Regions from separate parts of the Flavobacterium sp. PL002 genome, predicted to be linked through region 2. Evidence: riboswitches for the same ligand, from Rfam matches in the RefSeq annotation. Region 2 holds a riboswitch; each other region holds the start of a gene.
What was found. A riboswitch is a leader RNA that binds a small molecule or an ion and turns the genes downstream of it on or off. The one in region 2 is predicted to bind S-adenosylmethionine.

Region 1 (10,594 bases), 1.8 Mb from region 2:
ATGACGTAATAGCAATAATATACTTTCTAAAAACTTAACAGAAATATTTTCACTTTTTGCAATATCAGCAATGGCAACCGGTGTTTGATCTTCTTGGCGAGCCAAAAAAGTCAAAGCTTTGATTCCGTATTTAGTTTTCTTTGAAAGCATAATTTAGTAACTGATATTTATTTCATTATTGATACCAAATCTACAATCTAATTTTCGCAATAACAAGCACCCAATTTAATCTAAAGCCTGATTTAAATCTGCAATGACATCAGCGACTGTTTCTAATCCTACAGATACACGTACCAAACCATCTGAAATACTAACTTTTAAGCGTTCCTCCACAGATAATTTACTATGCGTTGTAGAGGCAGGATGTGTAACAATGGTTCTTGTGTCACCTAAATTTGGCGAAAGCGAACACAGTTTTATCTTATCTAAAAAATTTCGACCTGCTTCCAGTCCACCTTTTATTTCGAAAGCGACAATGTTACCACCAGCTTTCATTTGTTTTTTGGCGATTTCGTGTTGCGGATGCGATCTCAAAAACGGATATTTCACTTTATTTACATTGGGATGCTGCTCTAAAAACTCCGCAACTTTCATTGCATTTTCGCAATGTCTGTCTAATCGAATAGCCAAAGTCTCCAAACTCTTAGACAAAACCCAAGCATTAAACGGTGATAATGAGGGACCTGTCAAGCGACTAAACAAATATATTTTTTGAATCAGTTCAGGATCACCAACTGTAATTCCGCCTAAAACTCTTCCTTGTCCGTCCATTAACTTCGTAGCCGAATGCACTACCAAATGTGCTCCCCATTTTATAGGTTGCTGCAAATAAGGAGTTGCAAAACAGTTGTCAATTACTAAAATTAGATTGTACTTTTTGGCAATTTTTCCAAGCAATTCCAAATCAATAATGTCAACCGCAGGATTTGTTGGTGATTCTGCAAAAAGAATCTTTGTATCTGGGGTGATGAAACTCTCGATAGTTTCTGGTTTATTGATGTCAAAGTAGGATGTTTGAATGTTCCATTTTGGAAAATAGTTCACAAACAAGGAATGCGTCGCTCCAAAAACACTACTTGACGAGACAATATGATCACCAGATTTCAATAAAGCAGCCATGGTCGAATACACCGCAGCCATCCCAGAAGCAAAGGCAAAACCAGCAGTTGCTCCTTCCATTTTACATACCTTTTCTACAAACTCGTTAGTATTTGGATTGCTGTAGCGGCTATAGATATTTCGGTCTTTTTCTTCGGCAAACGAGGCACGCATGTCTTCGGCATCTTCAAATACAAAACTTGAAGTTAAGTACAAAGGAACCGAATGTTCTAAATATTGAGTGCGTTCTAATTGGGTGCGGATGGCTTCAGTTTCAAAACCGAAATTATTATTTTCCATAAAATAGCCCCCTCACCCCCAAAGGGGGAATTGATACTGGGGTGATTTAAATTGTTACTAAATATTATTAATTCTCTCAGATTGTGACTTTCACCATAATCTATAGCGTTCCCCCTTCGGGGGTTAGGGGGATTCCATTCAAAACTACTTTGTAATGTATTGTCGCTGTAGGTTCTAATGTTTTAGAAACCGAGCAATATTTATCAAAAGAAAGTTGGGCCGCTTTTGCCGCTTTGTCTTCTTTAATATCCCCTTCCAAATGAAACACCAAATAGATGTCTTTAAAAGGTTTTGCTTCGCCTACTTGCACGCGTTCTCCTTCGACCTCAGCTTTGAATGAAGTGATCACTTGGCGTTGTTTTTTTAGAATCGAAATCATATCAATGGCACTACATCCAGCAACTCCCATTAATACTAATTCCATTGGGCTTGGTCCTTGATCATCTCCACCAAATTCTGGACGGCTGTCTACATTTACTATGTGACCACGTTCGTTTTTTAATTCGAAATGGAAATTGTCGTTTACTCTATTTAATGTAATTTTCATAATGTATTTTTTTGAACATTGTTATTGCTTATTTTAAATGCGGATAAACTAGCCTTAAAAACGCTAACAACTTATATTTTTATATTCCTTAGATAAAACTTTATTATTTTTTCTTTTTAGGACTAGCTTTTTTCGGAGCTTCTACTTTAGCAGGTTTGTTGCAATCATTGGTTTCATACAACTCTATTAATTTGTTTATCAAAGTTGTTTTTTTGAAATTTTCAGCATTTACAGCAGCTAAAAATTTTGGACAATCTTTAAATAATAAATCACAATGCTTTCTAACTGTTTTATCTAAACCTACATTAATAGACATCATGTCAGACAAATAAAAAATAAAAAACACACCATCTTCTTTTTCTTTACCCATATAAAGAATTGTACCTCCGCTCATTCCTGTACTAGTCCCATTTGAAGGGTTATATCTAAATGTTGACACAGCAATATCAACTGCAAGCTTAATACCCTTCGAATAAACAACATAAAGCCAATATTTCTTGCCCGTTTGCTTAATTCCTTTTTCTCCTTTGTCAGTATTAATAAAAAGTCTTTCAGCTATAGATATATTGCCTTCGCTATCGCTAAACTCTATTTTTTTAAGACCTTCACTTAGTATTTTTTCGGTATCCCCCTTTTCAGTAAGTCTAAACTTAACTTTTGAATCATTTATTTCAACCATTTCTGCAAAACCTTCTTTTGTGGTACCATTTTCAAAAGTAAGTGTTGCTTTTATAAATTTTGCCTGCATGCTTATTGACATTAAACAAAAAAGGACAATAATTTTCTTCATTTTTTTTATTTTAGTTTAAATTCAAAAGTACTTAATTTTAGGATCTAATTATCCAATTTTATCCTTTATCCGATAATCTCAAAATATCTCCAAAAACACCTCTCGCAGTAACCGCTGATCCAGCTCCGGCTCCTTGTATTACGATTGGACGATCTCCATACGACTCCGTATATATTTCGAAGAAAGAATCAGAACCTTTAAGTCCACCCAAAGCAGTATCCGAAGGTACGGAAACTAATTTTACTTCCAAAATTCCTTTGTCATGTTGTAAATCTCCAGACAACTCCCCTATGTATCTCAATACGTGATTCGGTTTTTGATCTTTTTTTATTTTATCATAAATAGGATCAAACTCTTTCAATTTCGTCAAGAAATCAGCAGCGCTACCTTCACGTAAATGTTCCGGAATTAAATTTTGGATAGCAACCTCATCAAACTCGTTTTGTAAATCCAATTCTCTAGCTAAGATCAATAATTTTCTTCCCACGTCATTCCCACACAAATCTTCTCTTGGGTCGGGCTCTGTGAATCCACTGTCAATTGCTTCCTTTAATATTTCGCTGAACGGAACATCCTTAGCAGAAAAATGATTGAACAAATAACTCAAAGTTCCTGAGAATACCCCTTTGATTTTAGTGATATTCTCTCCCGAAAGGTGTAGCAACTTAATAGTATCGATAAGCGGTAAACCGGCACCAACATTGGTTTCGTACAGATAATTCTTTTGATTTTCGGCTAGTACATTTCGCAATTCTTTATAAAAACCATAACTCAAGGTATTGGCTACTTTATTAGACGAAATCAAATCAAAACTATGCTCTGCTAACGGAATATAATTTTCCACAAAAGTAGCACTCGCAGTATTGTCAACTGCGATCAAATTCTCTAAATGATGTTCATTTGCATAAGCGATCACATCATCAATAGTGTACGAAGCGCCATTAGTATCAATTTGGTTTTTCCAATCAGCGGCAACTCCGTTTTTATTTAAAAGCACTTTCTTAGAGTTGGCGATAGCAAAAACATTCAGCTTAATATCTTTTCTTTTTTCAATGGCTTTTGCCGATTCCAGAATTTGGTTAATCAATGTTCCTCCCACTAATCCATGTCCGAAAATAGCAATATTTATTTTCTTGGCTACACCAAAAATTTCTCCGTGAATAACATTCAGCGCTTTGTTGAGCTCAGACTTTTTCACCACCAAACTTACATTTTTACCCGTAACGGTATTATTAAATAAGATAGGAACGATTTTGTTTTTAATCAAAGCGGTATAAGGCTTATGAAACGTACTCAAATCTTGACCAATTATCGAAATCACCGATACATTATCGACCACCGTAATTTTATTGACATCTTTAGAATAGAAATCATTTTCGAATTCTTTTTCTAGTTCGATCATCGCTTTTGTGGCTTTATCAGCCGCTACTACAAGGCCAATTCCACGTTCTGACGAACCTTGCGAAATAATACTTACACTAATGTCATTGTCACCCATTACTTTAAAAATACGGGCATCAACTCCTGTTTTCCCTAACAATCCCCTTCCTTCAAGATTAACCAAAGACACATTCTCTAAAACAGACAAGGTTTTAATTCCGCTTTCATTAGAGTTTGAAGTAATTAATGTTCCTTTATTTTCATGATTGAACGTATTCAAAATACGCAGTGGAATATTTTTTTCTAACAACGGAATGATTGTTTTGGCGTGCAAAATATTCGCCCCAAAATTGGCCATTTCATTCGCCTCGTTATAAGATAAGGATTCGATTTTTTTAGCATCAAGAACCAACTCAGGATTGGCCGTGTATATTCCGTCTACATGTGTGAAGTTTTGCAATTCTTCGGCATTGATATAATTTGCGATCAAAGAAGCCGTATAATTACTTCCGTTTCTACCTAGAGTAGTTGTTTCCTGTTTCGCATTTGAACCAATAAAACCTGTAAGTACTAAAACCGAATCTTTATTTTCTTTAAAAACTTGGATAACATTCTTTTTCGAAATAGCATCTAATGGCTGTGCATCACCAAAATTTGAATCGGTGATAATTAATTCTCTTGTATCGGCCAGCTTTGCAGGAATGTTTTTTTGGTTTAACAAAAACACCACTAGTTTCGCAGCAAGCACTTCTCCTTGCGCTAGTACTTGGTCTTTAATTTTGTCGCTATAATCACCAATCAAGCTTACGCCTTCAAATAGTTTGTCCAGTTTATCAAATTCTGCCGAAAAATCGACTGCATCAAAACCATCCTTTTGGTAGGTTTTAAAACTTTCTAGCAGTGGCTTATAATTTCCGTTTTTGGCAGCAATTGTCAAGATATCGTCTAACTCATCAGTTGCTTTCCCTCGTGCCGACACCACAATTGCTATTTTTTCATCTTGCTTAATTTTATTCTCGATTATATTTACAACTGTATCGATACCTTCGCCATTAGCTAAAGATTTTCCACCAAATTTTACTATTTTCATCTGTTTTTTATTTTTGAAAACAACTTCTAATAAATTGTCTAATTGTTCGTATTCCATCAAGAAAGCATCATGACCATGTGCAGAGTCAATCTCACTGTAGAATACATTATTTTTAAATTTCTTGATTTCCATGTAGGTTTCTCTATTCTCCTTTGCTGTAAAAAACAAATCAGAATTAATTCCTACGATATAAATATTGGCTTCTACTCTTGAAATGATTGATTCTAAAGACTCGTGATTCCGAGTAATATCAATCGTTTTTAAAAGCTGATTCATCATTTTGTAAGCCGCAAGTTGAAATCTTTTTTCTAGTTTTTCTCCATGATAGTTCAGCCAACTCTCCACTTGAAAAGTCTCTAGCTGTACATTAATGTCACGATTAAATTTTTCCTTAAATGACTCTGGCGTGCGATAACACAACATGGCATGTATGCGCGCATCTTCAATTGGCTTTTTAGAATTATTCAAAATTTGCTCTTGTAAATAACAATTGGCAATCAACCAATCTGTCGCTTTCCAATCTGTGGCTATGGGAATAAAGTTTTGCGCTAGTTTAGGCTCTAAGGCCAAAATTTCCCAGGCAATTCCACCTCCTACCGAGCCTCCGATAAGGGCAAATAAAGAATCAATCTTTAAAACGCGAAGTCCTTCGATAAATATTCGAGCGATATCTCTAGCAATAAAATCTCTGTAGTTCTCAATGGTAGCTGAGTTGAAACCATTACCAGGCACATCAAAGGAGACGATGGTATATTTTCGAGTATCAATTGTTTTGTCTATGCCTACAATATCATTCCACCAACCCGACTCTCCAATCACTTGAGAATTTCCAGTCAAGGCATGATTAATTAAAATAATGGGAGCAGTATGCAATGGGGCGCCAAAAACCTGATAACTTAAGTTTAAGGTAGCATAAACAGCACCATTGTGTGTGGTGAAATTATGTATGGCTATATGTGTTGGTTTATTTTCCAATGTCAAATCTTTTATTGATTTTGATTTGTATTTGGAAATATTAAAAAGAAAAAACTAGGTAAATACTAGAGAAATTCTTGTTGTTATCTTTCCACTTTTGGGAGTGGTAGAATGCAGCACCTTCTTCGATTTCTCGAAGGGTTGCTAAGGCTTCATCGGGTCTAATCCCTCGTCCTTTCTTTATAACATTTCAATACGTGTGTGAACTTAAAGATACAAATTAACTATTATTTTTTTTAACAAGCAAATAATAATAGCGCCCTTTTAGGATATAAAACATAATGTAACAAAAAAACGCAAGACATCACTGAACATAACAATTCAGAAATTCCTCGCGTGTAAATCACTATAAAGACAGCTCGCTATCAATTAGATAAAAAGAGTATCGTTTTCCTTTGAATACATCAAAAACTGTAACGAATTTGGCGATTTATTTAAATCATTAGCATTTGTATCATTGATGCCAAATCTTGGATGAACTAAATCATCAACTGTAATTTTTATAATATTTTTTTTAGCCTTTAAATTCTTTAAAAAACTTACTGCTCTGGTAATTCTACTAATTGTCCCCATGTGTCTACTTATTTAATTGTTGTTATGTTTATCCTTGCTTGTTTATTACTCTTTATTCTATTTAAATACTATAAAAAAACCCTTTTGGGTGTATACCAAAAGGGTTTAAGTTATAATAACTTATACTTTTGGTGTATCAACAAATTTTCGCAAATAAGGTAATCAGTAGCGATTTATTATTTCTAAAAAAATGTTTTCCCATATTAATTATCTTTAAATTCTAAATTATTTTAATAAAAAAGCCCTCCAATAATATAGGAAGGCTGATGCTTAATTATAGATATAATGTAAGGCAATCACTTCCTTGCGGATGATTCCGAAATAGTTTTAAAATTTACAATAATGATTAAATTCATCTTTGGTATTTTCTTGAGACAAATTTCAGTATTTTTTTCCTGTTTTCCTAATGATATTCAACATTTTAACGCTTATTTAAGCAAAATATTGTAATGTTATAAACCGAGATTATAATAGTATAAAACTCACCTTACATTTAGTCCTAAAAACTGTTTTTAATCGATAATAATCGCTCTTTATAAATTCTTACAAAAAATCAAAAACTGCTTTTAAGTCGGATTTTAAATCATCAATATCTTCCAAACCTACAGAAAGCCGAATTAAATCCTTAGAAACCCCCGAAGCCAATTGTTGTTCATCAGATAATTGTTGGTGCGTTGTACTTGCTGGATGAATAATTAATGATTTTGTATCTCCAATATTAGCCAACAACGAAAACAACTTTGTATCATCGGCTACTTTTTTTGCCGCTTCAAAACCACCTTTTAAACCAAAGGTCACTAAACCGTTTTGTCCCTTTGGCAAATAACGTTTCGCTAATTCGTGGTATTTGCTTGATTGCAATCCTGGATAATTAACCCAAGCCACTTGATCTTGACTTTCTAACCATTGCGCTAAGGCTAATCCGTTTTCGCTGTGTCTTTTTACACGAACAGCTAATGTCTCTAAGCCTTGAATGATTTGAAACGCATTAAACGGACTCAAAGCAGCTCCATAATCACGTAGTCCTTCTATACGCACTCTTGCTATAAAAGCAGCGTTTCCTAAAGCTTCATGATAAACCAAACCATGATAACCAGCATTAGGTGTTGTAAACTCTGGAAAACGACCACTACTCCAGTCAAAAGTTCCCGCATCAACTATAACACCTCCTAAAGAGGTACCATTACCTGATATGTATTTTGTCAAAGAATGAATAACAATATTTGCTCCGTGCGCTATTGGATTCAGTAAATAGGGAGAAGCAACCGTGTTATCTACAATTAAAGGCACTTTTAATGCTTTTGCTTCAGCAGAAATAGCCTCAATATCTAATACATCTAACTTTGGGTTACCTAAACTTTCGATAAAAAACACTTTTGTATTCTCATTCGCTGCCTTAGTAAAATTAGCCGGGTCAAAAGGGTCTACAAAAGTGGTTGTAATTCCTAGTCGTGGTAAAGTTGTTTGCAATAAGTTGAAGGTTCCACCATACAAACTGCTCGAAGCCACAATGTGGTCTCCCGTTTTTAACAACACTAATAAAGCTGTTGTGATGGCCGCAGTACCTGAAGCAGTCACTACAGCTCCTATTCCGCCCTCTAATGCAGCCAAACGTTGCTCCAGAATGTCATTAGTAGGATTATTAAGTCTCGTATAGATATACCCAGCTTCAGAAAGTCCGAATAGGTTTGCTGCATGTTCTGAATTATCAAAAACATACGATGAAGTTTGGTAAATAGGCACTGCTCTCGTTCCTGCGTGCTTTGTTACATCATGACCTGCATGCAATGCGTTTGTTTCAAATTTATTAGTACTCATAATTAGTTTATTTATTAGTGTTAATACGATTATTAATTTCAAAAAAAAACCTCCCAATATCATGGGAGGCTTTGCAAAAAATCTTAGTTATATTTAGATTCAAACAATAGAGCATTCCCAGGAAATATCCTGAAACTTAGTGCACATCATTTGTTTAATTACAGCCATTGTTATTATTTTATATTCCAAATTTGCAAACTAATTACCAAACCACCAAACTATCTCAGCATAATTAACAAATTTACTAGTATTTGTTGTTTTTTAATAATATTGAAATTAAAACAAATTCAAAGAGGCCTTGAAATAATTTATCCCACAATAACTAAAGCAACATTAATTTGAAGCAGAAGATTCCGTATTCAAGAACACCCCTCCTGCTCTTCGCTAAATCTCCTGTATTTGCTAGCGCAATACAAGAGGATACCGCTGCGATCAGGGCTAGCAAACAAGATCTCATTTTACAAAACACAACCCTGATTGTACTATTATTATAAACGCGCTCAATTACAAATTAAAACAGCAACGTTCACATTTAACCTGATCAAATGACCGTCTTGAAAATACAATAAGAGCTCAATTTATCATCATAAATACAGTCTAATAACGTTATTTTTCACTTTAATCAATTGTCATGCTTTTATCTTAAAAAAAAAGTTAAGTTTAATTTGCAATTCAAAATCGTTTCATACCTTTGCACTCTAATACAAGAGGAAAAATTTGAACTGATTGCAACCTCTTCATAATGAAATGAATTCATTATGGATGCTGAAAAATTTTCAGTAGAAAAAATGCTAAAGCAGAAACTCTACTTTAGTATTTCCCGCAATTATTTTTCCTCCGTTAATTTTAAATTTATATTTATTATGGCATATTTATTTACGTCAGAATCTGTGAGTGAAGGACATCCAGACAAAATTGCAGATCAAATTTCCGACGCATTAATCGATAACTTTTTAGCATTTGATGCTAATTCAAAAGTAGCATGTGAAACTTTAGTAACTACAGGTCAAGTAATTTTGGCTGGAGAAGTAAAGTCAAATACCTACTTAGACGTACAACAAATTGCTCGTGATGTAATCTCAAAAATAGGTTACACTAAAAGCGAATATATGTTTGAAGCAAATTCTTGTGGTATCCTTTCGGCTATACATGAGCAATCTGCGGATATCAATCAAGGTGTTGATCGCTCAAGCCCAGAAGAACAAGGTGCCGGTGATCAAGGAATGATGTTTGGTTATGCTACAAATGAAACAGAAAACTACATGCCACTAGCATTAGACCTGTCTCATAAATTACTAAAAGAACTAGCCATATTAAGACGCGAAAATAACGAAATTACTTATTTACGTCCTGATGCTAAGTCCCAAGTTACTCTAGAATATAGTGACGATAACAAACCAACGCGTATTGAGGCGATTGTTATCTCTACACAACACGATGATTTTGCTGAAGAAGCGATTATGCTTGCTAAAATCAAAAAAGACATCATTGAAATATTAATCCCAAGAATCATTGCTAAAAATCCAGCTAGCGCTCATTTATTTAATGATACTATTCAATACCACATTAACCCAACGGGTAAATTTGTTATTGGTGGGCCTCATGGTGATACTGGTTTAACTGGTAGAAAAATCATTGTTGATACATATGGAGGTAAAGGTGCACACGGTGGTGGTGCATTTTCGGGTAAAGATCCAAGTAAAGTAGATAGAAGTGCTGCTTATGCTACCCGTCATATCGCTAAAAATCTAGTTGCTGCAGGTGTAGCTGACGAAATTTTAGTACAAGTTTCTTATGCTATTGGTGTTGCAAAACCAATGGGGATTTTTATAGAAACATACGGTACATCAAAGGTGAATTTAACTGATGGTGAAATTGCTAAAAAAGTAGAAGCAATCTTTGATATGCGTCCTTACTTTATTGAGCAACGTTTAAAGTTAAGAAACCCAATCTATAGCGAAACAGCTGCTTACGGACACATGGGACGTACGCCAGAAACGGTAACAAAAACTTTCTCAGCACC
Region 2 (10,594 bases):
TGCTAGTATTTACTTGCGCCTATCAATAATAAGCTTTTTCTTTATTGGTTGTATATCTGGTGGCTATTTTTATAGTTTACTCCAAATAAAAACTTTACTAGTAGGTGCTTTTTTTCTTTTAATCGCGCTACTTTATGATTACATACGTTTGCAGTATTATATTATAAAGAGGAAAATCTTTCCGCATGCTATTAATTAAAGTACATTATTGAAATCAAAGCGGCAGTAGCAATAAATCCCCAAAGTAAAACACCTTGCAAAAAAGGTTTAATCCCAACCGATTTTAGTCTGTTAAAATTCAAACCTGCTCCTATCAAAAAAAGTGTCACGGTAAGTCCAATTTTTGCCAATAAAACGATAGTTGGTGCAACGATTGCTGTTTGCGGAATAAAGGTATTCAATAACATCGCTACAATAAAAAGACCAATAAAATAGGGGATTTTTATTTTGCTGTTTTTATTTTTAAATAAGGAAGCAGTAAGCAGTGCTATTGGGATAATCCATAATGCTCTGGCAAGTTTTACTGTAGTAGCTATTTGTAATGCTATAGGCCCGTATTTGTTTGCTGCACCAACGACTGAACTGGTGTCATGAATAGCAATCGCACACCATAAACCAAATTCTTGTTGCGACAAATGCAACCAATGACCAACAACCGGAAATAAAAATAAAGCAACTGAATTGAGAATAAAAATAACCCCTAAAGCTACAGATGTTTGTTTTTCATCTGATTTTATAACCGGAGCAATTGCCGCAATAGCACTGCCACCACAAATTGCAGTTCCACAAGAGATTAAATGGGCTGTTTTTCTATCAATTTTAAACCATTTTCCAATAAAAAAACCCAATAGTAAAGTACTAAAAATAGAAGCGATTGTAAATAGAAAACCTTCTTTTCCTGCGTCAAGAGCACTCGTAACATTCATTCCAAAACCCAAACCCACAACTGCTACTTGTAATAAAATAGTTGTCGCTTTATGATTGTTTTGCAAAAAGGGATGTCCAAATATATTTGCAACAACCAAACCCAACAATAAAGCAATTGGCGGACTAATAGCACCAGAGAGACAAATTAATAGTAATACGATGAAAATAATTATTGATAATATCTTTGCTGTTTTTGGAGATAAAATACTAAATATAGCGTTAGTTGTAGTGGCCTTTTTCAAAACAATCTTGTTTTAATTATATACTACAAAGATGTAACGATTAAACCAATTTCACCAATCGTTAAATATAATCCATCATAACTTTAAGTTATAGTGATTTAAAATGTTTTTTATAAATAATTCTGGTAGCGCTGCTGGTTTTCCTTGCAAGTTGATAATATAAAAATTACGCTCAATCATTAAATTTTTCACATCTAGAATCATGAGCTCGTTATTTTTAAGCTCTTTTTCAATGGCATGAATAGAGATAAAAGCAACACAATTAGAATTCATTAAATAAGACTTTATACTCTCAGTACTACCCAATTGCATTTCGATAATTAATTGATCTAAAGTAATAGCAAACGGTTTGAGAGCATATTCAATAACTTCTAGTGTTCCTGAACCTTGCTCGCGCATCAGGAAATGCATTGTTAAAAGATCGTTCTTAGTGATTTGACTCTTTAACCCTAAAACATGATCTCGTTTACAAACTAAAACCAATTCATCTTTTAAAAACGGAATATACTTTATCGCTTGATTTTTAGATTGCCCTTCTACAATTCCTATTTCAATTTCTTTATCTAATAATGCTTTTTCAATTTGCTCGGTGTTACCGTTTCGCAAAGTGACTTTTACATCTTGTAGTTTTTGATGAAAACGAGCTAAAACTGGCGGAATTATATATTGTGAAATAGTCGTACTCGCTCCTATTCTCAACAAACCACGTTGTTCCTGAATTAAAGTACTCATATCAAAATCTATTTCCCGGTAAATTTCGAATACATTTTTAGCATGACTCAATAATAGTAATCCGGCTTGGGTAAGCGATATTTTACTACCATTACGATCAAAAAGTTTGATTTTATATTCTTCTTCTAATTCTTGAATGTGCTTAGAAACCGCGGGTTGCGTAATGTATAATTCCGTTGCCGCTTTTGTAAAACTCAACCTATTGGCTACAGTCAAAAAAACTTTAAGTCTAAAATCCATATCAGCATCATTTTATAAAAGTCCGTTGTATTTTCTAACAAACCATTCTATTGACAGAACTAATGCAATTAATACCAACAACCAGCTCCAATCAATTAACGGCGAACGGGAAGTAGTACTTTTTTGAATCGTTTTATAACTCTCGTCTTTTAACAAACTTGCAATTAATTGTTCTGTTTGATTTGGATAAAAAACAGCTCCTTTTGTTGCTGTTGCCAGACGTTTTAGTTTTTCAACATTTGGATTTACAAATTGTTTTTCGATATCAAAATCTAAAATTTCAAACTGACTACTGTATACCGTTTTAGAATTCAGTTCTTTAACCGTAAAAAGATACTTTCCAGCAGCTAAACCATCTAAGTTTACTTTGTAATCAGTAGTACTTTTAAGTAAATCGTAATTTTTAGTTTGCTTTGTCTTCGTGTTTGTAACTGTAATGGTTAATCTTGCTTTATCATCAAACTCGTAATTTTTATTAAAGTATTGAGCTGAAATTTCGATAGCATCTCCTGAATTATAAAAACGTTCGTGATTAACAACTAATGATTTTTTGACACTATTTGATGCTAAGAACTGAATAGTCTTATCAATAAATACATCATATTTTTCATAGGAATCAGTTCCAATATGGCTTTGCATTCTCCATTTCCAGCTATTTTCCCCTAATAAATAGGCTTCCCGCTTGCCTTGATTCTCAGCGAAAGCTAACAAAGGTGCATTGGTTTCAATATTTCTTATTTTGGCGCCAAGCAATACCGATACATTTCCTAAAGTAGTAACCTTACCATAGGTGTTTTCTAATGGTGGAAAATTTTCAAAATCAATATCCTCGGTGGTAAAGGAGTTAAACTGCTTGTTAAAAACAGCCGAATAATCTTCTTTTTGTCCACTCATTTTAAACTCTAAATTGCGCTGTAATTGATTTAGAAAAGTAAAATCAGTATGGGTTCCCGTGATGATAAATACATTCAATCCTGCTAATTTATTTCTCTCAACAATCTTTTTAAAAGCAGTTGTAGGTTGGTACAAAACTAGCACAGTATATTTTTGTAAATCAATATCACTATTAGGGTTAAAAATAGCTACTTTACGTTGTGCATTAGCTTCAATAGCTCTTTTTAAAGCAGCTATATCTGGATGATTGATTGCTGTAACTATCGCTACGTTTGTTTTTTGATCAATTACCTCTACTGCAAATTGCTTGGTATTATTATAGGTGTTTTTTTCTTTTTCGTTCGTAGTTAATGTTGCTTTAAAAACCGTAGTTCCTATTTTATCTGCTGGCAAAAGTACATTTACCACTGCCGTTTTCTTATTTGGTGAAAACGATATTTGCTGTTTATTCAAAACAGTATTTCCTTGTGAAATCGTAAAAGTGCTAGAAATAGCTTTAGTTCCTGAATATTCTAAAAATACTTCTACAGGAAATTTATTCTTGTAAAAAGCATATTTATTAACATTCAATTGATTAATTTTTAGATCTAAAACCTGTGTAGTATCACCTACAATAACTGAATATACTTTATTTGTTCCGTCAAAACTATATTCATAATCATTACCCGTAGTTTGGTTTCCATCCGTAATAATAATGGTGGGATACACTAGGTTTCTATTGCTACTTTGTAAATTTTTAGCCACTAGAGCAAGATTTGTTTGCTTGCCTTTAAAATCAAATTTTTCCGAAGCTTGAAAATCAGCATCAAATTGATAACTCTGTACATCAAACTTAGCCTGTAAATCTTTGTTAGAAACTAATTCACGGTATATTTCTGTTGCTCTTTTATCAGCTTCCATCGCTACAATAGAACTAGAATTATCAACAACAATAGGCAAAACTGGTTTTATAGTTTGTATTGTGTTTGTTTTTATTGTAGGGTTTATCAAAAGTATTAAAATACCAAACACGGCTAAAAAACGTAAAAAAGCCAAAAACAAATGCAATTTTGATTTGTTTTTGGCCTTGTAATAATATTGAAAAAATGACAAACCTCCAGCAACTAATAATGAAAGAATAACTAATAGTACGGTGTTTAAAGTCATATAATTTTTATTTGATTTAAAAATAGAAAAATTAGAGAATCTTAAAATCTTTTAATCATTAAATTTTTAAATATTAAGTAAGCATTCCACCATCTACGTTCAAAACTTGACCAGTGATATACGCACTCATATCTGACGCTAGAAATAAACAAGCATTAGCAACATCCTCAGTAGTTCCACCACGTTTCAACGGAATTCCGTCTCTCCATCCTTGAACCACATCGTCATTTAATTTTGCTGTCATTTCTGTTTCAATAAACCCTGGAGCAATCGCATTACAACGTATGTTACGTGATCCTAATTCTAAAGCAACTGACTTAGTAAACCCAATAACTCCAGCCTTAGAAGCAGCATAATTTGTTTGTCCCGCATTTCCTTTCACTCCCACAACACTACTCATGTTAATGATTGATCCAGCGCGTTTTTTCAAAAATGTTTTTTGAATTGCTTTAGTCATGTTAAAAACCGACTTCAAGTTGACTTCAATTACTTTGTCAAAATCGGCCTCAGACATGCGCATCAATAAGTTGTCTTTAGTAATTCCAGCGTTGTTTATCAAGATATCAATCGTACCAAATTCAGCAATTACAGCATCAACCATCGTTTGCGCTTCATTAAAATCAGCAGCGTTAGACTGGTATCCTTTTGCTTTAATACCTAAAGCATTCAATTCGTTTTCTAATGCTAAAGCCGACTCAACAGAAGAGCTGTAAGTAAAAGCAACATTTGCTCCATGTTTTGCAAAAACTTCTGCTATTCCTTTTCCTATTCCGCGACTTGCGCCTGTTATGATGGCAACTTTTCCTTCTAGTAATTTCATATTCAAAAATTAGTTTATTTTTTATTTAGAGCTATTCCTGCTATCCATTGCAATCTTTTATATTTTTAAGAAAAAATATAAAAGGATTTCCATTTCTATCAGGGCTAAAAACGACTTGTCAAATATATAATATTTCCTTTCTTAAAAAAAATTTCAATTTCAATAACATTGTAAAAAAAGCATACTCACAATTAAATATTCTCTATTCTATATGCTCTTAAAATTAAATATAATATTAAAAGACTAATAATAAAGAACTAAAGCCCAAATTTATCATTATAAAATAAAACTAATTGTCCCTATCGTAAAATTAAAATCTTTACATAAAACCCATTTCTTTATGGAAAAAAAATAATCTTAGCCTCAATAACTCTCTTTAATATATTAATTTGCTCATTAGAAACTAAATCTAAAACCAAAACTACAGTAACAAATACAATTCTGGTACTTTACAGCAAGATTTACGGCGTTACAAGTATCAAAGTGTTTACCACAACCATGTAGGACCAATATTCTTGACTTCAGTAACATTAGTACATTAAGAACAACAAAATCAGCTTATTAAAAAACCATGTAATACCACTCAAGAGTACAATTTAGTCGATACTGATTTTTGTCACATCGAGCGAGAAGCAATAGTGGTTCTCGACTCTGCTCGAATTAATAATTGGCCTGTTTTAGAAATAGTATTGGTATAACAGTTCTAAAATAGTAACGGCAAATTCACCAATTACAAGTGTGAATCTGCCGTTACTGTTTTACGCTTCTTTACAAGAGTTTTAAAAAATATTCTATATTTTAAAGAACTTATTTACTAATTTATCCCAATACGAACTATAGATAGCCACTAAAGTAAAAGCTAATAAAAATAAATGATACCAAGCATTCCCTATTAAATCAAAGAAGTCTAATTTACCATTAGCAAAACTTAAAATCAATAAAACTTGCGCTCCATAAGGTAAAATTCCTTGAACGATACAAGAGAAAATATCTAAAATAGCAGCCGTTTTCTTAGAACTTAAATTGTACTCATCATTGATTTCTTTTGCAATAGGACCGGTAATTACAATTGAAACAGTATTATTGGCTATAGCCAAATTAGCAAAACCTACTAAAGCCCCAATTCCCGCTTGTGCCGATTTTTTATTCTTGATGCGTTTTTTTATTTGGACTAATAAATATGTAATTCCGCCAGCCTTATCAACCATTGCCGCTAAGCCACCTGTAAGCATTGATAACAAGAAAATATCAGTCATTCCGGTAAAGCCTTCGTAAATTTTTTGAGTAAATTCCATTAAAGTAAACGAACCACCAACATAGCCAATAATTCCCGCTAACAGAGTTCCAATTACTAAAGTCGAGAAAACATTAATACCTATTAATGCTAGGATGATTACTAATACATAAGGCACAATTGCAATCCATGAAAAATCATTTTTTGCAATAGCCACAGTTACAATATCCGAATTTAAACCTAAGTAGAAGAAAACCAAAACAGTAATAAATGCAGCTGGAAAAGCGATAAATAAATTCACTTTAAATTTGTCTTTCAATTCACATCCCAATGATTGTGTGGCTGCAATGGTAGTGTCAGAAATCATAGAAAGGTTGTCTCCTAGCATTGATCCGCCTAATAAAGCACCTGATATTAAAGGCAATGAAGCGCCACTTTTATCAGCTAAAGAAATAGCTATTGGTCCAATAGCAACAATTGCACCTACTGAGGTTCCTGTGGCAGTAGATAAAAAAGCTGCAATCAAGAATATCCCCAACGGAAAATAAGCCACATCAATTGTATTGATCCCGAGATTTACAACGGCATCAACACCACCCATCGCTTTACTAACAACTGCAAATGCACCTGCTAACAAATAAATCAAACACATGGTCATGATTTTACTTTCTCCGCAGCCAGCAATTAAAGTAGCCACTTTATCATCTGTACTTGTTTTATAAAGTAAGAATGCAGCAATGATACCTACCATCACAGCAACTGGTGACGGAAAGGCATAAAAATCATCAAGAATAATTCCAGCACCTAGAAAAGTAAAAATAAAAACAAATAACGGAATCAAAGCATAAGGGTTCCCGGTGTTTTTTGAAAATGTAGACATAGATATATTTTAAAAAATTAAAATTATCAAGATAAACAAAGCTAAAATATGGGAATGTAAAACAACATTTTTTCCAAAGGATTTGGCTTATCGTTTTAGCACCTTGCTCGTTGTTGCAGGTTGCTATCTCATTTAGAGATTCGTGATAACGGATGCAAAAGTAGTTATAATTTCTACAATTATACAAGGACTTGCATAAAATATTGCATAAAAAAAGCCCTACCGTAGTAAAGCTTTTTTATAATATATTATATTTTTGAAGAAATAAGCTTAAAAAGCTACATTCCATCTTGGTAATCTTCCGTTTTCATCTAAGAAATTTTGTAAAACTTGTCCTTCTACTGCAGTAGGAATTCCTTTAGTATCCTCATTAAAAGTTTCATACCATACCACTTCTAAAGTACTAATATCTTCTTTAGCCATTTGTGCTGGCCAAGAATATTTTCTTCCTGTTTTTGCGAATTGGTGTCCTTCAACAATTTTTTCTTTTAGACCACCATTCTTAATCTTTAGAGTTCCGTTGTTTTGTACTGTTCCTGTAGAACCTACCATAATCAACTCTTTCTCTTCTGCTACTGCAAAAACTAAAAAAACACCACTTCCTTGAGAAGCATTGCATTTTTCTTCTAAACTATCTTCTGCTGTAAATGAAAATTGACCGTTACTTTTAAATTTCTCTAATTCTTTATACATATTCTTTTATTTTATTTCTCAATTGGGTAATTCGGGATTTCATTTTAAAATGAAAAACTATAGATTAAATGTAGAGCTATTTTAACTATATTCTTTTTGAACTTAAATAGCATTAATTTTTAATCAGCTGCAAAGGTATTTCTTTAATTTTGTATAATAATAAAAAAGCCCCACAAATGTGAGGCTTATTCTATTTTTATTTAAAATAGTAAGACTATCCTAAAACTTCTTTAACTTTTTTACCAATTTCAGCTGGAGAATCCACTACGTGTATTCCACATTCTCTCATGATTTGTTTTTTAGCTTCTGCTGTATCATCAGTTCCACCTACAATAGCACCTGCATGACCCATTGTACGACCTGCTGGAGCAGTAACTCCTGCAATAAATCCTACTACTGGTTTACGGTTACCATCAGCTTTGATCCAGTGAGCAGCATCTGCTTCTAGTTGACCACCAATTTCACCTATCATAACGATACATTCTGTTTCTGGGTCATTCATTAACAACTCAACAGCTTCTTTTGTAGTTGTACCAATGATTGGGTCTCCACCAATACCAATTGCAGTAGTGATTCCTAATCCTTGTTTTACTACTTGATCAGCAGCCTCATAAGTTAATGTACCTGATTTAGAAACAATTCCTACAGTTCCTTTTTTGAAAACAAAACCTGGCATAATACCAACTTTAGCTTCACCTGGAGTAATAACTCCTGGACAGTTAGGTCCTATTAATCTAGCATTTCTTTCTTTTACGTAAGCATTAGCTTTGATCATGTCTGCAACTGGAATACCTTCAGTAATTGCAATAATTACTTTTATTCCTGCATCTGCAGCTTCCATAATTGCATCAGCAGCAAAAGCTGGCGGTACAAAAATGATAGTCGTGTCAGCACCAACTTGGTCTACAGCGTCTTTTACAGTGTTAAAAACAGGACGGTCTAAATGTGTAGTCCCTCCTTTTCCTGGAGTTACACCACCAACAACGTTAGTTCCGTACTCAATCATTTGAGAAGCATGGAAAGTTCCTTCACTTCCTGTAAATCCTTGGACAATTATTTTGGAATCTTTATTAACTAAAACACTCATGATATATATTTTATGTGATTTTTATAAATTGTGTTGCAAAAGTAAGGTTTTGAAAATTATTTTGGGCGCTTTTATTATCAAAATATCTTAAGTTAATTGACTCATTTGATATCCGCGGTATAATTTTCCATCTTTAACTTGCCAAATTGCCATGAAACTGGCTAAAAGCATCTCTTCTCTTGGGTTCTCAATTGTTTTTACAAAATGAGAATAACGAACAGATACCGTGTCACCTTCCGTAACAATATGACTTATTCTAACCTTAGAACGTACGTATGCTTTACTAAGTTCTGTAGCTATATCTAATATTCCTTGATGATCTAACTGTAGGAATCCTTTACTACTATTCCAGTCTAAAATGATTTCAGGATGTAGAAAATCTTTCATCACTTCATTATTAATTAGTGCGTCAGATTTGTAAAAACTCTGAATAAATTCTTTTACAGACATATTATTTTAATTTGGTTAAAATCTCTGGTATTTTCTTAATATTAGCTAACTGTTTTAGCTTTTCTCTCGATTCTTCAATAGGAGTACCAAAATAACTTTTTCCTCCCTCTACTGACTTCGTAACACCAGTTTGTCCTAAGATAACTGCTTTACTACCTATTGTTATCCCGCTAGTAGTTCCTACTTGTCCCCAAATAGTCACTTCATCTTCAATTACAACACAGCCAGCAATACCCGTTTGTGAGGCTATCAAACACTTTTTACCAATAACCGTATCGTGACCTACATGCACCTGATTATCTAGTTTTGTTCCTTCACCAATAGTTGTATCACCTGTAACTCCTTTGTCAATCGTACAAAGTGCTCCAATACCTACATTGTTTTCTATAACTACACGTCCTCCAGAAAGTAATTGATCAAAACCATCTTCTCTCTTTTTATAATAAAAAGCATCGGCTCCTAAAATAGAACCTGAATGGATGATAACATTATCACCTATAACCGTATGGTCATAAAGAGCAACATTAGCATGTATCAAACAGTTTTTACCTATTACAACATGATTGCCTACAAAAACATTGGGCTGAATAACCGTCCCATCACCTATTACAGCAGTTGGGGCTATGGAAACATTTGCAAACTGAAAAGGTTTAAAATGCCTTGTTAAGGTATTAAAATCTCTAAAAGGATCGTCAGATATAAGCAATGCTTTTCCTTCCGGACAGGCTACTTTTTTATTTATCAAAATAATAGTAGCTGCAGAATTTAATGCTTTATCATAATATTTAGGATGATCAACAAAAACAATATCGCCACTTTCAACTACATGTATTTCATTCATACCTGTAACCGAAAATTGAGAATCACCTACATATTCGCAATTGATAATAGTAGCAATTTGTTCTAAAGAATAAACTTTTGGAAATTTCATATAACTAAAATAATTACTCTTTTACGCGCTCCATGTAATTACCTGAAGTGGTATCAATTTTAATTTTATCACCTTCATTTATGAACAAAGGTACATTTACAGATGCTCCCGTTTCAACAGTTGCTGATTTAGTTGCGTTAGTTGCTGTGTTTCCTTTAACACCTGGTTCTGCATAAGTAACTTCTAATATTACAGATGCTGGCATATCTACAGAAAGAGGTAAATCAGTTTCCGTATTAATACTCACCATTACATTTTCACCTTCTTTTAATAAACCTGGCGAATCTAAAATATTTTTATTTAACGAAATTTGCTCAA
Region 3 (10,594 bases), 1.8 Mb from region 2:
GCTGATAGTGGTACCGCTCTGGTTAACAATCAAGATGTAACAGTAAATCAAAAAGCGGTTCAGTTATCTATAGGGTATCTACCAGAACACAATCCGTTGTACTTGGATTTATACGTGAGGGAATATTTGGCTTTTAATGCCGATGTTTATAAAATTTCAAAATCTAGAATTGAAGAGGTGATCAAACTAACAGGTTTGACTACTGAAAGCCATAAAAAAATAAGTCAATTATCTAAAGGATACCGTCAACGTGTAGGCTTAGCAAACGCGTTATTACATAATCCAGATGTTTTAATATTAGACGAACCTACCACTGGTTTAGATCCCAATCAGCTAATCGAAATTAGAAATGTTATTAAAAATGTAGGGAAAGACAAAACCGTTTTCCTTTCTACACATATTATGCAGGAAGTAGAAGCAATTTGTGATCGCGTGATTATCATTAATAAAGGTAAAATTGTAGCCGATAAAAAACTAGATAATTTAATATCCGAAGAAGCGGAGCAAGTTATCGAAGTAGAGTTTGATTTTAAAATTGAAGAACAAGCAATTGCTAAAATCGAAAACCTTGTTAGTTCTAAAAACACCCATGATATGATTTGGGAATTAACTTTTAAAACTGACAAAGATATGCGTCCTGCCGTTTTTGATTTTGCTACAGCAAATGGTTTAAAAACACTTCAACTGAATCAAAAAAACAAGAATCTGGAAGCGATTTTTAGAGAAATCACAAAATAAAACATTTGCTTTTTAGCTAAATAAAAACACGCTCGTTAAAATTAATTTAACGAGCGTGTTTTTTTATATAAAGAAACTTAATATCTATGTTTTTGGCAATGGTGCTCCAACGGCAATATCACATCTATGCCCCTCTTTTCCATGTGCTGGATTCATTCCTGATGGAGTCGCAGCATCAGTAGTTCCAGTTGCCAACAATGAAGGCAAAGCAGGTTGTACATTTATTTGCTGTGATACTTGTCCTGAATTAGCGGCAGGTGCTTCAGGTACTTTTGAGTTTAAAGGTGCTCCAACAGCAATATCACATCGGTGATTTTTTTCTCCATGTGGCGGGTTCATTCCTTTAGCTGTCGTTGTTTTAGCAGCAGTACTTGCTTGATTTACCACATAATTAGGAGTTTGAACTGGCGCTGCAGCTTTTGAATTTAAAGGCGCTCCAACGGCAATATCGCATCGGTGATTTTTTTCTCCATGTGGCGGATTCATTCCGCTAGCAGTTACGGTATTACTTGGTGTGGCAGTAACTACTTGCTGGGTTTGTACATTTGTGTTTTGAGTAGGAGTAGTTCCATTTGGAGCTGAGTTTAAAGGTGCGCCAACGGCAATATCACATCGGTGATTGGGTTGCCCATGAGCAGGATTAATTCCGCTTAAAACTGTAGTAGTTGCAACCGAATTGCTTTCATGAAATAAGTTATGATCTCCTGATGTAGCTGTAGTCACCGGAGTAGTACTCGTTGTTAATGCAGTTTGCTGTGTAAAAGGAACTAATAATCTTGGATCCCTTTCGTTTTTTGCGGTTTCATCATTTTTACATGAAGTTGCAGTAATAGCAATTAGTAAAAAAGCACCATAAAAATATTTCATATTCAAATTGATTTATAAATAAATTGCAATATAAGATTTTATTACAACACTACCTAAATCCAACATACACACCATATAAAAAATATCCTTAAAAAAGTTTACTCGCGATTTGTCTAATATTCTCCGATTTTCCCATAGAGTAATAATGCAACACAGGAACACCCGCCGCTTTCAACTCTAATGACTGTTGAATTGCCCATTCGATTCCAACTTGTTTCACATCGGCATTTGTCTTGCATTTATCTACAGCATCAATTAAATCTTCTGGCAAATCTATCCTGAAAATTTGTGGTAAAACATGCAAATGCCTTTGTACGGCCAATGGTTTTATACCCGGAATAATAGGCACCATAATCCCCATTTCTCTTGCCTTGGCTACAAATTCGAAATATTTAGCATTGTCAAAAAACATTTGAGTAACAACATAATCTGCACCACCATCTACTTTTTCTTTCAATCTTTTTAAATCCGAAAGCAACGAAGGAGACTCTAAATGCTTCTCTGGATAACCTGCCACACCTATACAAAAATCAGCTTTATTGTCTACATGCATTACATCATGCAAATATTGCCCTTCATTTAGCAATTTTATTTGCTGCACTAAGTCAACAGCATAATTGTTCCCACCTGGTTTTGGTACAAAAGATTGTTCATCTTTCATCGCATCACCACGCAAAGCCATAACATTATTGATTCCTAAATAATGACAATCTACTAATAAATACTCTGTTTCCTCCTTTGTAAAACCACCACACAATACATGGGGAACGGTGTCTACATTGTATTTGTGCTTAATCGAAGCACAAATACCCAAAGTACCAGGTCGCATTCTTGTTAGTTTTTTATCTAATAATCCGTTGCCTTTATCCACATAAATAAATTCCTCACGAGAAGTAGTTACATCAATAAATGGTGGTTTAAACTCCATTAACGGATCAATATTATCGTACAGTTCCTGAATCCCTTTTCCTTTTTGAGGCGGTATAATTTCAAATGAGAATAATGTTTTCCCTTTTGATTCATCTATATGTTGTGTTACTTTCATAGCCCCCTAACCCCCGAAGGGGGAATTACAATCGAGCTTAAAAAAAAAGACTCGACTTGGTTAATAATTATATATTTTTTCATTCTCTTATGTGTATTAATTAATCATGACTTCCTACCCCGCTTTTTATTTACAAAGATTTGAGTTCCCCCTTCGGGGGCTAGGGGGATTAGTCTGCTATATTCGGGTTCAACCATTTAGTAGCCATATCTGTAGAGATACTTCTTCGCTTAGCATAATCGATTACTTGGTCTTCTTTTATTTTCCCAAGTCCGAAATACTTGCTTTCAGGATTCCCAAAATAATATCCCGAAACAGATGATGCTGGCCACATTGCCATACTCTCTGTCAAGGTAACTCCTATTTCTTTTTCTACATTCAGCAATTTCCAGATTGTAGGTTTCTCTAAATGGTCTGGACAAGCAGGATATCCTGGTGCAGGTCGAATTCCTTTATAGGTTTCTGCAATCATATCTTCGGTGCTCAATGCTTCATCAGCCGAGTAACCCCAAACTTCTTTACGTACTTTTTCGTGTAAATATTCGGCGAAGGCTTCTGCAAAACGATCGGCCAATGCTTTTACCATAATCGAATTATAATCATCTAAATCTTTTTCGAATTCAGCTGCCCATTCATCAACTCCAAAACCGGTAGTCACACAAAAAGCACCCATATAATCTATTTTACCCGAATCTTTTGGCGCGATGAAATCTGCCAAAGCAATGTTTGGAGCTCCTTTTGTTTTTTGTGATTGTTGGCGTAATGTTAGAAAGAGCCCCCTAACCCCCGAAGGGGGAACTTCCAAGTTTGTATTTAATTCTTTTCTGATACTTTCAATAGTGTTATTAATATCACTTAAAACTTGTCTATTGGTATATCTTACAACCTTAAAACCTTTTGATTCCAACCAATCAGTTCGATATTCGTCATGTTCTTTCTGTTCGGCAGTATCATGAATACCACCATCAACTTCAATAACCAGCCTTCGTTCTAAACACACAAAATCCACTATATACTCCCCAATTACATGCTGCCTTCTGAATTTTAAGTTCTCAATTCCTTTATTCGATAACACATTCCAAAGCATTTTTTCAGCTTCCGTTGGTTTATTTCTCATTTCCTTGGCTCGCTCTTTTAAGACGTCGTATAAAGCGGGACTTGCTGTTTCCCAAGTTTGCTTTTCCTCAATCTGAATAGCTCCCCCTTCGGGGGCGGGGGGGGCTTGGTATAATTCAATATCATCATCATTGATTTGATTCGCAGGAAAGATTCCGTAGATTCCTTTGGCTGTCAATTTCTTTTCTTTCAAAATTACAGCCAACATTTCTTGTGCATCCGCAAAAACCGAAGTTGCTTGCTCCCCCACTACTTCATCCGTTAAAATCGCTGGATATTTTCCAAACAATTCCCATGTTCGAAAAAAAGGCGTCCAGTCAATATAAGGAACCAATACGTCCAATTCTACTTCGATAACTTGTTCGCCAATAATATTTGGTTTCACAGGCGTAAAATTATCCCAATCTAATTGTAATTTATTTTTTCGAGCTTGCTCAATTGTTAAGAAATTCTTGTCACGAGAACGGTTTAAAAACGTTTCTCTAAACGCATCGTATTCTGCTCTTATATCACTTGCATATATTTTTTTATCCTTGTTCAATAAGCTTCCAGCTACAGTTACCGCTCTCGAAGCATCGTTAACATGAATGACTGTTTCTCTATATTGAGGTGCAATTTTCACGGCGGTATGTGCACGCGAAGTCGTCGCTCCACCTATCATCACTGGAATTTTCATTCCGCGTTTGTCTAATTCTTTGGCTAGATATACCATCTCGTCAAGCGAAGGTGTAATCAAACCACTCAGTCCAATAATATCCACTTCGTGTTCGATCGCTGCAGCAATAATTTTTTCAGGAGGCACCATAACGCCAAGATCCACAATCTCATAATTATTACAAGCCAACACCACCGAAACAATATTTTTACCAATATCATGGACATCTCCTTTTACGGTTGCCATTAATATTTTTCCCGCCCCCCTTGCCCCCGGAGGGGGAGCCGTTAGAGCTGAATGTATTTTACTTAAAACCTTTTCCATATCAAACAGAACTTCCTCATTTGAAAAACGTATCACTTGATACCCTTCAGAATTCAACCAAGCTGTCCTTTGAGCATCACTTACTTGATTTTCTGGCAACTGATGGATTAATCCATCAACTTCAACAATTACATTTTCTTTCAAACATATAAAATCAGCTATATAATCCCCAATAATATGCTGTCTTCGAAATTTATAATTTTCCAATTGTTTACCACTCAATTCCTGCCATAACCTTTTTTCAGCATCAGTTGGTTGATTACGCATTTTTTTAGCATGCTCTTTTAACAAGCCATAATTAGCTCTATTGGCAGTTTCCCAATGCTTTGCGTCCTTAACTCCCCCTTTGGGGGCTGGGGGGCGTTTACTCGCTTCGATGTACGGCAATAAATACGCCACCGCTTTTTTCATTACACGCGCCGATTTTACCACTTGCGGCAAAAACATTTTACCCGAACCAAATAAATCTCCCACCACGTTCATTCCCGTCATCAAGTTGATTTCGATTACTTCAATAGGTTTTGTGGCAGCCTGTCGCGCTTCTTCAACGTCTAGTTCTATAAAAGCATCTACTCCTTTTACCAGCGAGTGCGTGATTCTTTCTTGAACCGTTCCTGAGCGCCATTCTTGAATTGCCTTTTCATTGCTCTTTACATCGCCTTTTACATTCTCAGCAAAGTCTAATAAGCGCTCCGTAGCGTCATCGCGTCTATTCAGGATCACGTCTTCAACATGCTCTAATAAATCTTTTGGAATATCATCATAAATCGTCAACATCTCTGGGTTTACAATCCCCATTGTCATTCCGTTTTTGATCGCGTGATACAAGAAAACCGAGTGCATCGCTTCCCTAACCGTATCATTACCTCTAAATGAAAACGACACATTACTCACCCCACCGCTTATGTGTGCGTGCGGTAAATTTTCGCGAACCCATTTGGTTCCTCTAAAGAAATCCAAAGCGTTTAATCGGTGCTCTTCCATTCCTGTGGCAACCGGAAATATATTCAAATCAAAAATTATATCCTGAGGTGGAAACCCTACTTTATCAACCAAAATATCATACGAACGTTGACATATTTCTACTCTACGATCGTAATTATCAGCCTGACCTGTTTCGTCAAAAGCCATGATAATCGCCGCAGCACCGTAACGCTTAATCAATTTAGCATGATGAATAAATTGTTCTTCTCCTTCTTTTAACGAAATCGAATTCACCACACTTTTTCCTTGTACGACTTTTAATCCGGCCTCAATAATATCCCATTTCGAGCTATCGATCATGATAGGCACACGCGAAATATCCGGTTCGGCAGCAATTAAATTCAAGAATTTGGTCATGGCATATTCGCCATCCAGCATTCCCTCATCCATATTAATATCGATGATTTGCGCGCCACCTTCCACTTGCTCCTTTGCAATACTTAGTGCTTCTTCGTATTTTTCTTCCTTAATTAACCGAAGGAATTTTCTAGAACCCGTCACATTGGTACGTTCCCCAATATTCACAAATACGCTATCTGGCGTAATGATTAAAGGCTCTAATCCCGCTAATACAAGGTTTCTTCTAGTTTCTTGTTCTGCCATTTTTTCTTAAATTCCTGAGTTCCTATCCCAATAGCTATCGGGAGCTAGTCTCTAAGTTTATATTTTGTGCTTTTTTTAGAAAGCTATTTTTTCATTATTATTTGGGCGTGACCCAAAAGGGTCGGGCTATTCGTTCCCGCTCTTTTTCTTGAATTACCTCGGATTTCAACCCGTGGTAATTCAAGAAAAAGGAGCTCCACTACTATCCCTCACGCAATTTTGTGCATTCTATTTCGTTCCCAGGAACGAAGTAATCACGCATCGTATTCACAAAAAAAATCTTTACGGACACCTTAGTTGCGCTCTCGTTAGCTGAACCCAGTATTTTACCAGTATTTATACCATTCGTTTTTATCTCCTTCAGCATAAATATCTTCCATCATTTTATTATCTATCTTATACTTTATACAAATAACTTTTTCATACTTTTTAGTCAATTCATCTAATTTGTTAGCAAAATTTTCAGTGTCAAAATTTTCAGTATAAGGATAAATTTTATCTAACTTTTCTCTTGCTCTAGTCTCAGTTTCTGCTAATTCTGAATATATCTTCTTCCTTAAATCAAAACTTAAACCTGAAATAGCAACTTTTTCTAATTCATTATTTAAATGTTCTTCAAAATTGTCGGCAATTTGAAAATTTGCAACATAGGATGTTTTATCATTACTTAAAGCGATTTCTTTAGTTACTTCACCATTTGATGGTGCAAAAGTTGCCATAGCAACATCATAAGAACCATCTATATATTTTTTATCACTATACAGCCAAACTGTAATATCATCTATATCTTTATCATTTCGAACAATATCCTCAATTAATTTAGTCAGTAAGGGAGGTAATTGCTCTCTTCTTACTGCTTTAGAAACCAAATATTTGTACGTAAATCTTTTATTTAAAGGAGCATTAGCATCCATAGATGTTTTAATACTTATGTCGGATTTTTTTAATAACGAATATTCAGGCAAATCAACTTTAATAATTTCTTGTTCTTCATTTCCGACTACTACTTGTGGAGGAGCTACTACTTCTGTTTTTTCTTTACCACAGGAAAGCAAACATAAAATCATCAAATAACTTGATACTAGAAACCTTTTTTTTATTCCCATGAGTTTTAAATTCTAAATTAAAATCAAATTTTGTTTATCATTTGGTCTTGTAACTTTTTCTATTTTCACAATAAATCCATGAGATAAGTCAGTATAATACACCAAAGAGATCGGAAACGAATATTCTCCCTTAAAAAAATCATAAATACTGTCAATCCATTCGTCATCTATTTTAGCAACAGGAATTAAGACTTCAATAATATAGTGAAACCCTGAATTAACTAATATCTGTCTGAATGATTTATGGTGCTTTTTCTTTAAATAATCAGCTACTTGTAACAGTGATTCTGATCCAAATAATAAATAATGATAATTCTCAAACAAATCATCTTTTACTAAGCCAAAATTTATTTCATTCTTAGTATAAAACTTATTATCATATAGCCTCTCATTAGAAAACCATTCTTTTATATCCTTCTCAATCTCTTTCGATTTTGATTCAGATTCATTTACTATGAACCGATGTATAGCTTTACTCTCCAACAATTCTTTAGAAGCTATTTTAAGTCCTTTTTTTTGAATACAAATTAATTCTTCATTACTTAAGTTAGTTGCGTGAAATGCTACTATGTATTTAAACTTTAATTTAAATGCAGTTCTAAAAGCTACTATACTCTCAAAACTATACACAAACCTCTCACTATCTATACTTACAATATCGAATTTTTCTTCTTTCATAACTTTACATAACCGCTACCGAAACTCTTGGTTTATAATCCTTAGCGATATCTGCAATTAGCCTGATGTGTTCTGGGGTTGTACCGCAACATCCACCTATGATGTTTACTAAATTATCGTCAAGGTATGTTTTTATCTGGGCTTGCATTTCTGCGGGGGTTTCGTCGTATTCTCCAAAAGCGTTTGGCAATCCTGCATTAGGATGCGCTGATACATTGAAGGCGGTGTTTTGGGACAAAGTCTGTAAATATGGTTTCAGTAAATCGGCACCAAGAGCACAATTGAATCCTACACTCAGTAATGGAATATGCGATACCGAAACTAAAAAGGCTTCGACCGTTTGTCCAGAAAGTGTTCTTCCTGAGGCATCGGTAATTGTTCCTGAAACCATGATTGGAATATCGATATTGCGATCGTCTTTTACTTCTTCGATGGCAAAAAGTGCTGCTTTGGCATTTAGTGTATCAAAAATAGTTTCTACTAATAAAATATCGCTTCCGCCATCAATTAACGCTTCTACTTGTTGCTTGTAAGCAATTCGCAAATCATCAAAAGTTACCGCTCTATATCCTGGATCGTTTACATCTGGTGACATGCTCGCGGTACGGTTTGTTGGCCCTATGGATCCGGCGACAAAACGCGGTTTGTCTGGATTTTTAGCGGTAAATTCATCGGCTACTTCGCGGGCTAGTTTAGCCGATTCGTAGTTAAGCTCATATACAAAATCTTCCAAATGATAATCGGCCATACCGATGGTGGTTCCTGAGAAGGTATTGGTTTCAACGATATCAGCTCCGGCTTCAAAATACGCAGCGTGTACCGCTTTTATAGCTTGTGGCTGTGTGAGTGATAGTAAATCGTTGTTCCCTTTGAGAGAATGTGGAAAATCTTTGAAACGGGCTCCTCTAAAATCTTCTTCGGAAAAATTATAGCGTTGCAACATAGTTCCCATGGCTCCATCGAGGATGAGTATGTTTTTTTTAATGGCTTCGTGAATGTTAGACATAACTTTTTATTTCTTGAAAATCACAATCGGAATCGGGATTTTTACTTTTGATTATTAATTACAAAAGTTCACTATTGTTTCTCTTTAGCCCTGATGGTAGCGGCATCCTTTTTAATTTTTCTTTAAAAATAAAAAGATATAGCGTACAGCAGGAAGGGTGATGGTAAAAAAGCACCAATCATTCGCTCTAAAAAAATAATATAAAAGTTGTCAAGAAAAGGTTTGAGAAATACGTGAGACGTATTCTTGTGTTATCTATCTTAGATACTGAAGTAAGTTCAGCATAAAGTAGAATGTAGCACCTTCTTTATAAGATAAAGGGTTGCTAAGGTTTCATCGGGTCTTTCCCTCCGCCTTTCGTGATAACGATCAATAAATATAGGAACACTGCAAAGAAAAGACATAGCGCTATTACTTGCAAGTATTAGCGCTATATTTTTTAACTTGTATTTATGTTTTTTGTTAAACTATTGCTTTAACAACAGCTTTTGGTGCTTCTTTACGAGTTCCGTCAAATCCGTCCACTCCTGAAACTGTAGTATATTTCAATACATAACGTTTTCCGGGATTGATAATTTGGTAGGCCGCTTGACACATTAATGTTGCTTCATGGAAACCACAAAGAATTAACTTCAATTTTCCTGGGTAGGTATTTACATCACCAATGGCAAAAATACCTGGAATATTCGTTTGGTAATCTAAAGCATTATTTACTTTGATAGCATTTTTTTCTATTTCTAATCCCCAGTTTCCTATAGGACCTAATTTTGGCGTAAGACCAAAAAGCGGAATAAAGAAATCGGTATCAATAGTACGATTGGCTCCATTTTCCTCGATTACAATCGACTCGATGTGTTCTGTTCCGTTTAACCCTACTACCTCAGCTGGTGTAATCATGCGAATTTTTCCAGCATCTTTTAATTCTTGTACTTTTTCGACAGAATCTAAAGCTCCACGGAATTCATTACGACGGTGAATCAAAGTCACTTCTGAAGCGACATCTGTCAAGAAAATACTCCAGTCTAATGCTGAATCTCCTCCACCGGCAATAACCACTCTTTTATCTCTGAACTCTTCTGGATCTTTGATAAAATATTTGATTCCTTTATTTTCGTAGAAATTGATTCCGTCGATTAATGGTTTTCTAGGTTCAAAACTTCCTAAACCTCCGGCAATAGCAATTACCTTAGCGTGGAACTGAGTTCCTTCGTTTGAAGTAACAATAAAACTTCCATCTTCTTGTTTATCGATAGTTTCAGCGCGTTCTCCAAGTGTAAAACCTGGTTCGAATTGCTTGATTTGTTCCATCAAGTTATCTACTAAATCTCCTGCTAAGACATCAGGAAAACCTGGGATATCATAAATAGGTTTTTTAGGGTATAACTCTGATAACTGCCCTCCTGCTTGTGGTAAAGCATCTAAAATATGGCATTTTAATTTTAATAATCCTGCTTCAAAAACTGCAAAAAGAC

Region 1: linked by a shared signal. The riboswitch ahead of thrA (bifunctional aspartate kinase/homoserine dehydrogenase I) and the one ahead of ACVEGE_RS16575 (Na+/H+ antiporter NhaC family protein) in region 2 are both predicted to bind S-adenosylmethionine.
Region 3: linked by a shared signal. The riboswitch ahead of ACVEGE_RS04755 (homocysteine S-methyltransferase family protein) and the one ahead of ACVEGE_RS16575 (Na+/H+ antiporter NhaC family protein) in region 2 are both predicted to bind S-adenosylmethionine.

Annotation. Positions count from the first base shown of each region.
Region 1 is NZ_CM135110.1:1,084,273-1,094,866, forward strand. Features, by position in the region: gene ACVEGE_RS04800 (RrF2 family transcriptional regulator) at 1-150, opposite strand, end outside; gene ACVEGE_RS04805 (trans-sulfuration enzyme family protein) at 226-1,398, opposite strand; gene ACVEGE_RS04810 (OsmC family protein) at 1,499-1,945, opposite strand; gene ACVEGE_RS04815 (hypothetical protein) at 2,049-2,735, opposite strand; gene thrA (bifunctional aspartate kinase/homoserine dehydrogenase I) at 2,794-6,180, opposite strand; SAM riboswitch class I at 6,261-6,369, opposite strand; gene ACVEGE_RS04825 (hypothetical protein) at 6,550-6,753, opposite strand; gene ACVEGE_RS04830 (O-acetylhomoserine aminocarboxypropyltransferase/cysteine synthase family protein) at 7,297-8,571, opposite strand; gene metK (methionine adenosyltransferase) at 9,435-10,594, shown strand, end outside.
Region 2 is NZ_CM135110.1:3,782,122-3,792,715, reverse strand. Features, by position in the region: gene ACVEGE_RS16600 (YoaK family protein) at 1-199, shown strand, start outside; gene ACVEGE_RS16595 (YeiH family protein) at 192-1,109, opposite strand; gene ACVEGE_RS16590 (LysR family transcriptional regulator) at 1,245-2,141, opposite strand; gene ACVEGE_RS16585 (hypothetical protein) at 2,154-4,181, opposite strand; gene fabG (3-oxoacyl-[acyl-carrier-protein] reductase) at 4,255-5,001, opposite strand; gene ACVEGE_RS16575 (Na+/H+ antiporter NhaC family protein) at 5,793-7,115, opposite strand; SAM-I-IV-variant riboswitch at 7,173-7,269, opposite strand; gene ACVEGE_RS16570 (hypothetical protein) at 7,386-7,808, opposite strand; gene sucD (succinate--CoA ligase subunit alpha) at 8,023-8,895, opposite strand; gene ACVEGE_RS16560 (nuclear transport factor 2 family protein) at 8,983-9,345, opposite strand; gene ACVEGE_RS16555 (UDP-3-O-(3-hydroxymyristoyl)glucosamine N-acyltransferase) at 9,347-10,276, opposite strand; gene efp (elongation factor P) at 10,290-10,594, opposite strand, start outside.
Region 3 is NZ_CM135110.1:1,065,087-1,075,680, forward strand. Features, by position in the region: gene gldA (gliding motility-associated ABC transporter ATP-binding subunit GldA) at 1-738, shown strand, start outside; gene ACVEGE_RS04730 (hypothetical protein) at 823-1,605, opposite strand; gene metF (methylenetetrahydrofolate reductase [NAD(P)H]) at 1,694-2,650, opposite strand; gene ACVEGE_RS04740 (vitamin B12 dependent-methionine synthase activation domain-containing protein) at 2,820-6,332, opposite strand; gene ACVEGE_RS04745 (hypothetical protein) at 6,659-7,438, opposite strand; gene ACVEGE_RS04750 (hypothetical protein) at 7,451-8,116, opposite strand; gene ACVEGE_RS04755 (homocysteine S-methyltransferase family protein) at 8,121-9,122, opposite strand; SAM riboswitch class I at 9,371-9,491, opposite strand; gene ACVEGE_RS04760 (NAD(P)/FAD-dependent oxidoreductase) at 9,585-10,594, opposite strand, start outside.